4 regions of the Halobacillus sp. B23F22_5 genome follow, and region 1 is predicted to be linked to each of the others. Evidence: riboswitches for the same ligand, from Rfam matches in the RefSeq annotation. Region 1 holds a riboswitch; each other region holds the start of a gene.

Region 1 (3,113 bases):
AGAGTTTGGTTCTTAACTGTTTTTATTGTTAGAGTAATAAACTTCTTCGAAAGGCTGGACGATTACAAAGCCTTCACCAGCGAATCTCATTTGAATCGATTCGCCGCTGCCTCTCCCCAAAAACGTCTTCAGCGTAATATCCGTCTGGAATTCCGGTTGCAAATGCCCCGACCAGGCAACCGTTGCATTTGGATCTGTGATGACCGGCTGGTCAGGCGTAACAAGCAGCGTGAGCGGTTCATAGTGAGAGGTAATTGCAACTCTCCCACTTCCCTGCAAAGTGATATTGAAAAGGCCGCCAGACATCATGCCTGCTACTTTTTTCATCAATTGGATATCCCACTCGATACCTGGCTCGAATGCGAGCAAATCATTCCCATTGACGGTGATGGCTTCATTATCCAAGTCTAAAATGGTAATTTTCTTACCTTGATCGGCAAGGTATAACCTCCCGTTCCCTTTCGCTTTCATCAAGGAACTGCCTTCTGAGGTAAAGGCTTTCTTCAACATCTTTCCTACCCCATGCTCCAAAATCCCTTCCCGTTCAAACTTGATTTCTCCCTGATAAGAAATCATCGCCCCCATTTTCGCCCATACATCTCCGGCAAGATTGACTTCGAGTAAACGAGGTGTTTCCAATTCGAAGTATTCATTTTCCGATTCATCCTGTTTCGTTTCCCTGATGAATGATGAGATAGAGTACTTACTCATTTCCGATCGCCTCCTATGGATAATACTTACGCCTTTAGCAATAAAAAGTTTCAAAAAAAAATCGTGTGATTGACTCACACGATTCCGCAAGAAGCAGTTCCATTCTTTTGTAAGTATTTTTGATGGTACTCTTCGGCTTCATAAAAAGGTCCTGCTTCTACAATTTCTGTAACAATTTCCGTTCGGAAAACACCCTTTTGGTTCCATTCGCTCAGCTTTTGCTCCGCTGCCTGCAGTTGCGTTTCATCAGTATAAAAAATAATAGAACGATATTGAGAACCGATGTCTTCTCCCTGACGATTACGTGTCGTCGGATTATGACATTCAAAAAATGCATCAATAAGCGACTCATAAGATATTTTTTCAGGATCGAAATCGACCTTCACTGATTCTGCATGGCCGGTTTTGCCTGTTTTCACTAATTCATAAGAAGGGCTTTCGACGTTGCCACCGCTGTATCCTACTCTTGTCTGTTCTACTCCATTTATTCTTTCAAACCATGCTTCTACTCCCCAAAAACATCCTGCTGCAAAAATTGCCGTTGCCATCACTCATCGCTTCCTTTCCACTCACGTAACTTCTTTCGCAAGAGATTGACGAGGCTTTATACGTTTAGAAAAACTCGGCTTCACGCCAAGTCTTATGGCGAAAGCCTAAGTGTTTCTTATACTTTAATCCTTTAACTAAAGTTAAATTTTCTTAAAGTACAAAAAGATCCCTCTCTTATCCAAAAGAAAGGGATCCGTACGTTTATGCATACGTCCTCTCATCTTTCAGGATCATTCATCCTGCAGGAATTGGCACCGTTCGAATCATGTGTTTGATCCGATGGTTGCCGGGCATCAAAGGGCCAGTCCCTCCGCCTCTCTGGATAAGAAGTTAACGATAGTATTTAAATTTGTAATTCTTATCTTACAATAAATTCTATGCCGAAGTAAAGGGATAAAAACCATTTTTTTCGAATACTTTACTTTATTTTTCCACAACCTATATGGAGCATGTTTAGGGAAAAGGGAAAGAGGTGTACATATGGGTTGGCTGTCGGTAATACCATTTATTGCGGTTGTCATTGCTGCTATTTGGACGAAACAAGTTGTGCCCAGTCTATTATTCGCTGTAGTGGTTGCTGGTTATCTGGCAGAGCCTGACTGGCTTGGCGGGATGACCACTTCTTTGGGTTTTATCATCCAAGGCTTACAGGATGAAAACAATTTAAAAATCATCATCTTTCTTTATGCTTTCTCATCGTTGATCGGTTTGATCAAATTCGCTGGCGGCATCAAAGGGTTCGTCCGGGCTGCAACAGAAAAAGTCAATACCAAACGTGGCGCATTCATGCTCACATGGTTATCCTCTCTCGGCACTTTCAGCGCACCCAGCTTTCGTATCGTAACGATAGCCCCAGTAATGAAAGCTATGAGAAAAAAACTGCCGATGACAAAACAGGAACTGGGATTCGTCATTGAAACGACCGCTTCTCCTCTGGTAGTCCTAATACCTGTAGCTACTGCTTTTGTAGGCTATATGAGCTCGGTCATTGAAATGTCGCTGCATCAGGCAGGTGCAAAAGGTGACCCTTATATGCTTTATTTACAGAGCATCCCTTTTAATTTCTTCGCTTTCGCTATGCTTATCATCGGCTTTTATCTGAGTTTTTTTCATCGTAATAAAAAGTCAGCAACCTGCGCGGAAGATGGCACAAATGAAACCGCTGACGATGATGATCAGTGGGAAGACTGCCACCCTGCTGTTGCTAAAGATTTACCAAACCGGCCCTGGACACTAATCTTGCCTCTTTTCACCGTCATCCTCCTGACTTTCTTCCTTATGTATGTGTTGGGGTTGAAAAAAGATAAAGAAGGGCTTCAGGCGTTAATCAATGCCAACGTGCTCGATGCGATGGTGTTGGCAGTAGTATTGACCGTAGTATTCTTGATGGTTTATCTAAAAATCGTCAACCAGCCCCTGAGGCAAATGATGAAGACGGTGATCAATGAAGGTAACGAAATGATGGGGGTCATCGTCCTTCTTGCCATGGTATGGGGGCTGAGTAAAGGATCAGAGGAATTGAAGTTTGCTGATACGGTTTCTTCATCGTTTGAATGGATACCGCCCGGTTACGTCGCCGTTGTATTATTTGTAGTAGGGTGCGGGTTGTCCTATTTCATCGGCTCTTCATGGGGGACATGGGGCATACTAATGCCAGTCGGCTTGTCCATTGCCGTCACTGCGGGCAGCTCCCTGCCTATCGTTATCGGAGCTGTATTCGCAAGTGGTACATTCGGGGCTTTTGCTTCTCCTTTAAGCGATGACACAAACACTACGGCCGGAATATTGAAGTTGAATCCTGTAAAATACGCAAAATTCAAGCTTAAACCCGCTCTGATTGCTGCCGGTGTGGC
Region 2 (3,113 bases), 170 kb from region 1:
GTCGTATACTGGCTGGACTCCATAATATTGGCTCCATTTTGAAAAAGGAAATTAGAAACAGCCGCTACGATCCCAGGCTGGTCCGGACAGCAGATCAGAAGTCGTCCTTTATCTTTATTTGCTTCTTGAAATTTTCGTAAGTGTTGGTGTGTTGTTTCAGCCATAATAATCCCCTTTACATGTATTACTGTTAGTTTAGTCTTTATCTTATCGCTCTATCCTATAACAAAATATTTGCTGACAGCAAATCAAAATCCCCTCGCTTTGGAGGGGATTTTGATTTGGCCGATCCTACCCCTGTTTAATAGAGGACAGGAGTGATTTTTAATGCTGCATTTCACTTATATTAGCGGCTTTCTGGATATATTTGCGACTTCCAGCATTTTATTTGAGACTGCCCCTAAGAACTTATTGAGCCTGCGAATGATCTTCTCCTTCTTCATCATTGGACTCATCCATCATAAACCTTTCATCAATATTCGCTTTACTGAAGTTTTTGCCGAAATACTTCACCATACTGGCATGTGCCTGCGCCTTGATCGGCTCATCGATATGGGAAACGACACTGTAAATAGCATAAATGATAGCAAGGCTATCATCCGCAAAACCGACGACCGGAATGAAGTCAGGAATAACATCAGCAGGAAAAATTAAATAACCAAGTGCTCCTGCTATCGTAAGCTTGTCTTTCTTTGGTGTATTCGGGCTCTTGAATGTGTAATACAAGAGAAAACTATAGTAAGCGATCTTGGAGCCCAGCAATAATGCATAGCGACCCATTTTGGCAAAAAATTTGTTTTCGGAAAAATATTTACGCCCGGTTTCTACTGCTTTGGCGGGATTGAAATTCTTCAGTTTTTTATTATAATTTTTTTCTTCACTCATCATTTGATTCTCCTTTTCAATAAAAGTGCTTCATTTATTTTACCTTCCCCGATTACATCGTTGTCAATCATTCTCTTCTACTAGAAAATTCGAAAAATTCTCTTCTCCCCCCTTGTAAAATTTATCGCTTTAGTGTAAGTTAGTGAGAACCAATTAAATACTAACTCGATTATTTCTTATCTAGAGAGGCAGAGGGACTGGCCCGTTGAAGCCTCAGCAACCACTGGTGATACCAGAAAGGTGCTAATTCCAGCAAGTTGTGCCAACAACTTGGAAGATAAGAAGAGGAACTTATCATTACAAAGTCTTCTTCTTATGGGAAGGCTTTTTTTATATTTACCCATGATTTTTCAACGAGGAGGAATTATAAATGACCGATCATTCGTATTCTTTTCAGACACGCGTGCTTCATGGAAATCATAAGTTTGACCCGACTACGGGCGGAGTAAGCGTGCCAATCCAGCAGGCGTCCACTTTTCATCAAGCAGACTTTGACAATCCGGGAAAATATGATTATAGCCGCTCCGGAAATCCAACAAGAGAAGCATTGGAAGAAGAGATTGCCAGACTCGAAGGCGGCAATCAAGGGCTTGCGTTCGCCTCCGGCATGGCTGCCATTTCCACCTCGTTCATGATGTTGTCCAAAAACGACCATGTGGTCATTACAGAAGACGTCTACGGGGGCACATTCCGGCTGGTCCACGATGTCCTGCACCGCTTCGGAATCGAGCATACTTTCGTCGATATGACGGATCTGCATGCGGTAGCTACAGCCATTCAGCCGAATACTAAAGTAGTGTACATCGAAACACCTGCTAACCCTCTCTTAAACATAACTGATATCAGCGCTGTCGCTAAGCTCGCAAAAGCGCACCGCTGCTACACGTTTGTAGATAATACATTTATGACCCCAGCCTTGCAGCGGCCGCTAGAACTTGGTGCCGACCTGGTGCTGCACAGTGCCACTAAATTCATTGCTGGGCATAGTGATGTCGTGGCCGGTCTTGCAGTTACGAACCACCCGGAGATAGCCGAACAGCTCCCGTATTTGCAGAATGCGTTCGGATCGATTCTTGGCCCGCATGACTCCTGGCTCGTTTTACGCGGATTGAAGACACTCGACTGCCGTTTGAAACAGTCCACCGAATCAGCAATAAAAATTACACAGTACCTGGCCGACCATCCGCTGATCGAGGAAGTGTATCACCCAAGCCTTAGTACTCATCCCGGCTATTCGACCCATAACTATCAAGCAGACGGTCCTGGTGCTGTCCTTTCGTTCCGACTGAAAGATGAAGCGGCCGTTAGACAATTTTCTAAACACGTAGAAATTCCGGTATTTGCCGTAAGTCTAGGTGCTGTAGAATCCATACTTTCTTACCCGGCGAAAATGTCCCATGCCTCCATGCCTGAACAGGAAAGGCTGAAACGCGGCATCACCGACGGACTGCTGCGTCTATCCGTCGGTCTCGAAAAAGCCGAAGATATCATCAAAGATTTTGACCAGGCATTGCAACAAACCACCAAGCTGGAAGTCGAACTAGGAGGATAACGAATGAGATTAGATCAAGCACTTCAGGAAAAAACATTAATTGGAGACGGCGCAATGGGGACCCTGCTCTATTCTTACGGGGTCGACCGCTGTTTCGAAGAAATGAACTTATCCCATGCCAAAGAAGTACGGAATGTGCACAAAGCTTATGTCCGTGCCGGCGCAGATGTCATTCAGACAAACACATATGGGGCTAATTATATTAAACTATCCCGCTATGGGCTGGAAGATCACGTCAAAGCCATCAATACTGCTGCCGTTCAGCTGGCAAAAGAGGCTGCCGGTGAAGACACTTATGTGGTAGGCACCATCGGCGGTATCCGGGATATTCAAAAAGAAATCCCAACAATGGAAGAATTGAAACGCAGTTTCCGTGAGCAGCTCTATTGCCTGTTGATGAAGGATATAGACGGACTTATTTTCGAAACCTTCTATGACCTGGAAGAGCTGACGACGGTTTTAGAAATTGCTAGGCAGGAAACCGATCTTCCATTGATTACGCAAGTATCGATGCATGAGCCCGGCGTCATGCAGAATGGCATGCCGCTTGCGGATGCGCTTCAACTGTTGGAACAAAAAGGTGCTGACGTTGTCGGTGTCAACTGCCGGCTTGGCCCTTATCATATGATTCAATCATTGGAAGACGTTCCATTACCTGAAAAAGCAGTGCTTTCCG
Region 3 (3,113 bases), on a different contig from region 1:
AGAAGGCCTGATTGCCTTTTTATCCAAACCAAAAAGCCAGCCACTATCCTGAGTGGCTGGCTTTTCTAGTTAATTCCACACTTCGTCGGCGATTTCGATAACATGCCTGATTTTCGCCCATTGCTCCGCTTCCGAAAGAATATTGCCTTCCTCGGTGGATGCGAAGCCGCATTGCGGGCTGAGACACAGCTGGTCTAACGGTACATACTCCCTCGCTTCCGCAATACGTGCTTTGATGCGGTCTTTGTCTTCGAGCTCGCCGGTTTTAGACGTAATCAATCCAAGTACCACACGGAGGTCACCACGCTTCACATAACGGAGCGGCTCGAATCCGCCTGAGCGATCGTCATCATACTCGAGGAACAATCCATCGACATTCAGTTCACTGAATAATGTCTCGGAAACAGCGTCATACCCTCCTGATGCTGTATAGGTGGAGCGGAAATTCCCACGGCAAATGTGCATTGTAATAGTGAGGTCATCGGGCTTGTCAGCAATAGAAGTATTGATGGCCTGGACAAATAGCTGCCTTAATTTATCTGGCTCCTGGCCACGGTCACGAATCATCTTTTGGCCTTCTTCCGAGAAAAACACTGCCCAGGATGTGTCATCCAGCTGAAGGTAGCGGCAGCCGGCATCATAAAATGCCTGGATTGCTTTTTGATAGGCTTTCGTCAAATCCTTCAGCAGCTCGTCTTCATTTTCATAGATTTCTTTGTTAATATCCCCACGGAAAAACAACATGTTCGGGCTTGGAATCGTGAACTTCGGGGTATGTTCCTCCCCTACGAGTGAATGGAGAAATTTATAATGCTCGATCATCGGGTGCCTGTCGCTGAAATCGACTTTGTCAATGACACGGACAGAATGGGGCTTGGTTTCCACCCCTTTGAACTGGATGCCTGACGCTGGCTCGTACCCTTCGACTCCCTCTAAATTTTCGAGAAAATCAAAATGCCACCAGGCACGGCGGAAATCTCCATCTGTGATGGATTGCAGGCCGGCTTCCTTTTGCTTTTCTACAAGTTTGATAATCTCTTCATCTTCTATTCTCGTTAATTCTTCTGCAGAGATTTCCCCTTTTTCTCTTTGCTGGCGTGCTTTCTTCAGCCGCTCCGGCCGGAGGAAACTCCCGACATGGTCCCCGCGGAATGGTGCTCTTATTGTTTTTGTTTCTGCCATTTCTGATCCTCTCCTCTGCTTAGAAAAAGTTGGGCTTGTCACCAGGTATTTATGGCGAAAGCCTTCGTTTTTTCTTATACTTTAATCCTTTAACAAAGGTAAACTTACTTAAAGTATAAAAAATAAAAGCCTCTTCCAATAAGAAGAGACTTTGTAATTGAATTCGCCACTTCTTATCTTTCAAGTTTTTTTCAACTTGCAGGAATTAGCACCTTGTAATCATACAGGTTGCTGAGGTGTCACCGGGCCATACCCTCGACCTCTCTCGATAAGAAACTATATACAATTTTCAGAAAGTAGTATGCTAGTAATCATATCAGCTGTAAAGAAAAAAATAAAGCCGGAAAAAATTTTTTCTGATGCTTCAATTTGAAGTTTTTTCCACCCCCACTTGGAAACTTTTTCTATCGAATTATGTAACGAAATGGAGGGAATAAAGATGAAAAAAGGCGAACTGGAACAAAAAATTGAAGAACAACGAGAAAAATTGTACCACCTGTATATAACGGATCACCACTATCCTGAAATTGTAAAAATATCTCAATACTTAGATGAACTATTGAATGAATACAACCTTTACACCAACAAGTTCAAGAAATCAAAAGAGCTTACTTTTGAGTGAGTGCTTTCCCAAAGATTACCTTCGTAATTTCAAGCTGGTTTTACAGCTATGAAGCAAACCATGTACTACCCACCAAAGGTGACCCCTCGTCACCAGTAAGCTTCCAATATTCTATTAATCACCTTATCTCCAGCCTGAAAAACTCGGCGCTGGAAACTGACAAGCCAGATTCTTGCACTTAAAGCTTCTATTCTGCCCACTCCTCTACTATGATAGGAATTAACTTGAAACGAAAGGGCAGAGGGCAGATGGGAATCAACGACATTATCATACTAATCGTAATCGGGTTCCTCTGTGTAGGAGCTATCGATAAAATATTGGGTAACCGGTTCGGGTTTGGCGATCGTTTCACGGAAGGGTTCATGGCCATGGGCTCCCTCACACTTGCCATGGTCGGTATCATTTCCCTGGCACCGGTGATAGCAACATTCCTGACCCCTGTCATCGCTCCGGTCTACGGACTGATTGGGGCCGATCCAGCCACCTTTGCGAACACAATTCTGGCCATCGATATGGGCGGCTACTCGCTCGCAACCGAAATGTCACAGCACCCGGATGCCGAACTGTTCGCCTGGGTATTCCTTGGCACGATGATGGGCCCTACGATCGTGTTCACCATTCCTGTCGCGCTCGGAATCATAGAAAAACAGGACCATCCCTACTTCGCCAAAGGCATTCTACTCGGGCTGATCACGGTTCCGGTCGGTGCTTTTTCAGGAGCCATGGTGGCGGGACTGGATACTGGTATTATTCTCATAAACCTGGTACCTACAATTATTTTTTCTATTGTAATTGCTATCGGGTTATGGAAAAAGCCTTCGATGATGATTACTGGGTTTTCCTGGTTCGGCAAAGGTGTGGAAAGCTTAGCGATCATCGGGCTCACCGCGATTGCGGTGGAAACGTTGACCGGATTCGTTGTCATTCCCAATTTGACCCCACTCGATGAAGGGATTCAAATTGTTGCCAGGCTCGCTATATTCCTTGCTGGCGCCTTTCCGATGGTCGCGTTCATCTCCCGTGTATTTGATAAATATTTATCTAAAATCGGCGGCTGGCTGCGTATCAGTGAAACCTCTACAACTGGCCTGATCGCATCGCTGGCGCATAATATTCCGATGCTTGCCTTGCTGAAGGAGATGGAACCGAGAGGAAAAGTCATTAACGTTGCGTTTGCAGTCAGTGGAGCGTTTGTGTTCGGTGGACATTTAGGATTTGTCGCCGGAGTCAATCAGGAGATGGTTTTCGCCATGATTGTCGGAAAACTCGTCAGCGGATTCAGCGCGATCGCGCTGGCAGTTTTTGCGTT
Region 4 (3,113 bases), on a different contig from region 1:
CAGGTAATGAACAACCCTGATATGATCAGCAAACCGACCATACCGGCCAATCCTTTTGCAAGTAAAAAGTCAAACGAGCTGAAGAAAACGATGGCCAGTCCGACAGCAGTGAGCAGGGAATAAAACCCTACGCTGTTAAACGATGCTTTCCATACCCAGTTGCCAGAGTTGTCGATCAGGCTGACTAACACAATGGTGATGATGTTGATACCCATCCCGATCCATACTGGATGCGTATTCATGAAAAAGTCGTTGATTGCCCAGCCGCTGAGATGATACCAAAGCAGGCCTGATGCCGAGCCGGTGAACAACGAGACCAAGGCAGCCCGCTTCGTAACAACCGGCCAGAATATTGCCGCAACAACCGGGGCAAATGTCGCCGAATTCCGCGTTACCCAAGCAAAAACATTCCACCACGCTGATTGTTCGGAACGCAGCAGGGCGAATACGATCATTAACCCAGTCAACAACAACAAGGACCATTTGGTATACTTGATCAGCTGCAGTTCATTTGCTTTAGGATTCAAAGCTTTTCCGACATCACGGCCGAGGCTGGTGGCTCCGGAGAATTGGCAAGGCGCTCCCCAACTGAGTGCTGCTGCCCAAAATCCGAGGAAAAACAGACCGACTAACGGTGCCGGTAGTGTTTCCATCAAGTAAAGCGGAACTGCCACCAGTCCGCGTGTTTCCCCAGGCACTACCTGAGCGGCCGCCAGTCCGAATAAAACAGCACCAATTATCAACGGAATGCCGAGCAGCGAAGCGTAAATTAAACCTCGGCGCCCCTGTTCCGGGGTTTTACAGGACAATGCCATCTGGAATGCTGCCTGGGCAAGAATGACATTGAAAAGGAATGTCCCGAACCAGGCCAGGATCGTCTGCAGGCCGGCTGCACTCCATGACGCGTACTCGGGTCTTTCCTGAAACAATGTCTGAATGCCATCGATCCCTGGATTGATAAAAAATGCGTAAGTCCCGATCGCAAGCATCATGAAAAACACCACGACGTTGCTCAATTGTGTAAAACCGACAGACCACATGCCGCCGAATTGCAGATAAACAAATAGTAATAAAGCAGTTAAAGCTACGGATAATACCAGCGATATACCTGTAAAAACAGACAACGCGGATGCAAACGCCAGCGCAGTAGCCACTGACCACATCGGGAATGTGAAAGCTGTAATCGCTCCGGCAAGTCCTCGGACTTTTTCACCGTAACGGTCCCCAAGCAGACCAGAGATTGTCACCAGTGCCCGTTTTCGGAATGGTGCAATCAAAACAAGGGCGATAATCAAGACATGCACTGTTTCCGCCACGCCATACCAGATGGCCGACACCCCTGTCAGATAGCTGAGCTCCAGAACCGCTATGTACGACGAACCGGAGAACAATCCCGTGATGCATACCGTAACGAACAGGGTATTGAACCCGCGCCCTCCTACGAAAAATCCATTGCCATCTTTCGCCCGCCTCATTCCAAGCTGGCTCATAAAAATTAAAAAGAACGTATAGGCCAAAGCAAAACCGATAAACCAATATCCTACTGTTGTCATTCTTTTGCCTCCTTAAAAATATGTTACCTTCGTGCCTGTTGCAAAGTTGATTATATTTATCAGTTTAGTAAGTTTAAAACCAATAAATATCCCCTTGATACTAAGAAAACCTCCGTTTTAATATAGAAAAAACCTCTCCCGGAGGAAGAGGTTTTTTCTCTTCCTCATCTTTCAGACAACAGCGTCTGTTGGACGTAGCACCTTATTATTTCCCCAAAGAAAATAACAGGTTGCTGCAGGTTCACGGGACCAATTTCCTCCCCTGCTCGCGATAAGGATGTTTTCCGTAATTAAGTTAAATTCTACCCTACAAGATGCTCGGATGAATGTCAATATATTTTCTGACTTTTTTCTCTATTCTTACAATGAAAACACTTACATTATCAAAAATAATGCTAATCTCCTAATCGTGCCACTCACTTCCTGTTATACTTTAACTATCTACATGAAAGTGAGGTTCAATCATGCAAAAAATCTGGCATACATACAAACATTCTTCATTCATTCTAAAAATGACAATTGGTTTTCTGCTTGGTATTGCTGTTGGTATCATCTTCGGACAGCAGGCGGAAGTACTGAAACCGCTCGGTACGATACTTATCAACCTATTAAGCTTGATTGCAATTCCAGTCATTTTCCTGACCGTCGTCCTGGCCATCAATCAGATGAAGCCAAAACATTTAGGTCGCCTGGGCGGGAAACTGCTTATCTACTACGGGCTGACGACAGGCGCAGCAGTAGTCATCGGTGTAGCTCTTGCGCTATGGATCAATCCAGGTTCCCAGCTTTCATTACCTGATGCCCAGGTAGAAAAGCCGGAAACCCCAGGTTTTTCGGACGTATTATTGAATATTGTACCGGACAATATCTTCCAGGTTTTCGCATCCGGGGAGCTGATGGGCATTCTTTTCTTAGCCGTCATCATCGGATTGGGGATGGCCAGGATGCGCTACGCCGATAAAGTCGACTTGCGTGATTCGGGAGAGACACTGCACCGATTCTTTTCTGCTGCCAATGAGTTATTCTTTTTACTATTAAAAGGAATTCTTCTATATGCTCCTATTGGAATATTCGCCATTAGTGCTTCTTCCTTCGGGAGCCAGGGTTGGCAGACTTTCCAATCGCTACTGGCGTTTACCGGGGTATTTTATCTCGGGGTGGTTCTACTGTGGCTTTTCATCTACACTGCTTTTCTCAAGTATGCAAAAATCAGTATCAAGGACTTTTTTAAACAGACGAAAGAAGCGTATTTTACCGCTTTCTTTACATCCAGCAGCATAGCTTCCCTGCCTGTTGCGATCGAATCGGCAAAAAAAGCCGGTATTTCCGAGCGGACAGCTAATTTTTCCTTGCCGATCGGAGCCGTATTCAACTCAGACGGCGGGGCACTGCGGATGGGAGTCTCAATTGTATTTGCCGCCAATATCACTGGCCTGGATTTATCAGTCATGGACTTTCTCACCATTGTAGTAGTAGGGACGCTGCTATCGATCGGGACAGCTGGAATTCCAGCCGCCGGACTGGTGACATTGGCAGCCGTGCTCACTCTATTCAACTTGC

Evidence for each region. A riboswitch is a leader RNA that binds a small molecule or an ion and turns the genes downstream of it on or off. The one in region 1 is predicted to bind S-adenosylmethionine.
Region 2: another riboswitch for S-adenosylmethionine. It lies ahead of metC (cystathionine beta-lyase); the one in region 1 lies ahead of msrA (peptide-methionine (S)-S-oxide reductase MsrA).
Region 3: another riboswitch for S-adenosylmethionine. It lies ahead of ACGTN9_RS00960 (5-methyltetrahydropteroyltriglutamate--homocysteine S-methyltransferase); the one in region 1 lies ahead of msrA (peptide-methionine (S)-S-oxide reductase MsrA).
Region 4: another riboswitch for S-adenosylmethionine. It lies ahead of ACGTN9_RS19540 (sodium:solute symporter family protein); the one in region 1 lies ahead of msrA (peptide-methionine (S)-S-oxide reductase MsrA).

The regions. Positions count from the first base shown of each region.
Region 1 covers NZ_JBIEKI010000005.1:29,845-32,957, forward strand. The annotation lists gene ACGTN9_RS08825 (AIM24 family protein) at 13-711, opposite strand; gene msrA (peptide-methionine (S)-S-oxide reductase MsrA) at 786-1,259, opposite strand; SAM riboswitch class I at 1,475-1,589, opposite strand; gene ACGTN9_RS08835 (Na+/H+ antiporter NhaC family protein) at 1,741-3,113, shown strand, end outside.
Region 2 covers NZ_JBIEKI010000005.1:198,877-201,989, forward strand. The annotation lists gene purU (formyltetrahydrofolate deformylase) at 1-164, opposite strand, end outside; gene ACGTN9_RS09715 (YkvA family protein) at 409-885, opposite strand; SAM riboswitch class I at 1,059-1,169, shown strand; gene metC (cystathionine beta-lyase) at 1,256-2,437, shown strand; gene ACGTN9_RS09725 (bifunctional homocysteine S-methyltransferase/methylenetetrahydrofolate reductase) at 2,441-3,113, shown strand, end outside.
Region 3 covers NZ_JBIEKI010000001.1:191,847-194,959, reverse strand. The annotation lists gene ACGTN9_RS00965 (PRK06851 family protein) at 1-11, shown strand, start outside; gene ACGTN9_RS00960 (5-methyltetrahydropteroyltriglutamate--homocysteine S-methyltransferase) at 70-1,182, opposite strand; SAM riboswitch class I at 1,353-1,457, opposite strand; gene ACGTN9_RS00955 (aspartyl-phosphate phosphatase Spo0E family protein) at 1,622-1,804, shown strand; gene eutH (ethanolamine utilization protein EutH) at 2,053-3,113, shown strand, end outside.
Region 4 covers NZ_JBIEKI010000023.1:25,643-28,755, forward strand. The annotation lists gene ACGTN9_RS19540 (sodium:solute symporter family protein) at 1-1,553, opposite strand, end outside; SAM riboswitch class I at 1,715-1,831, opposite strand; gene ACGTN9_RS19545 (dicarboxylate/amino acid:cation symporter) at 2,018-3,113, shown strand, end outside.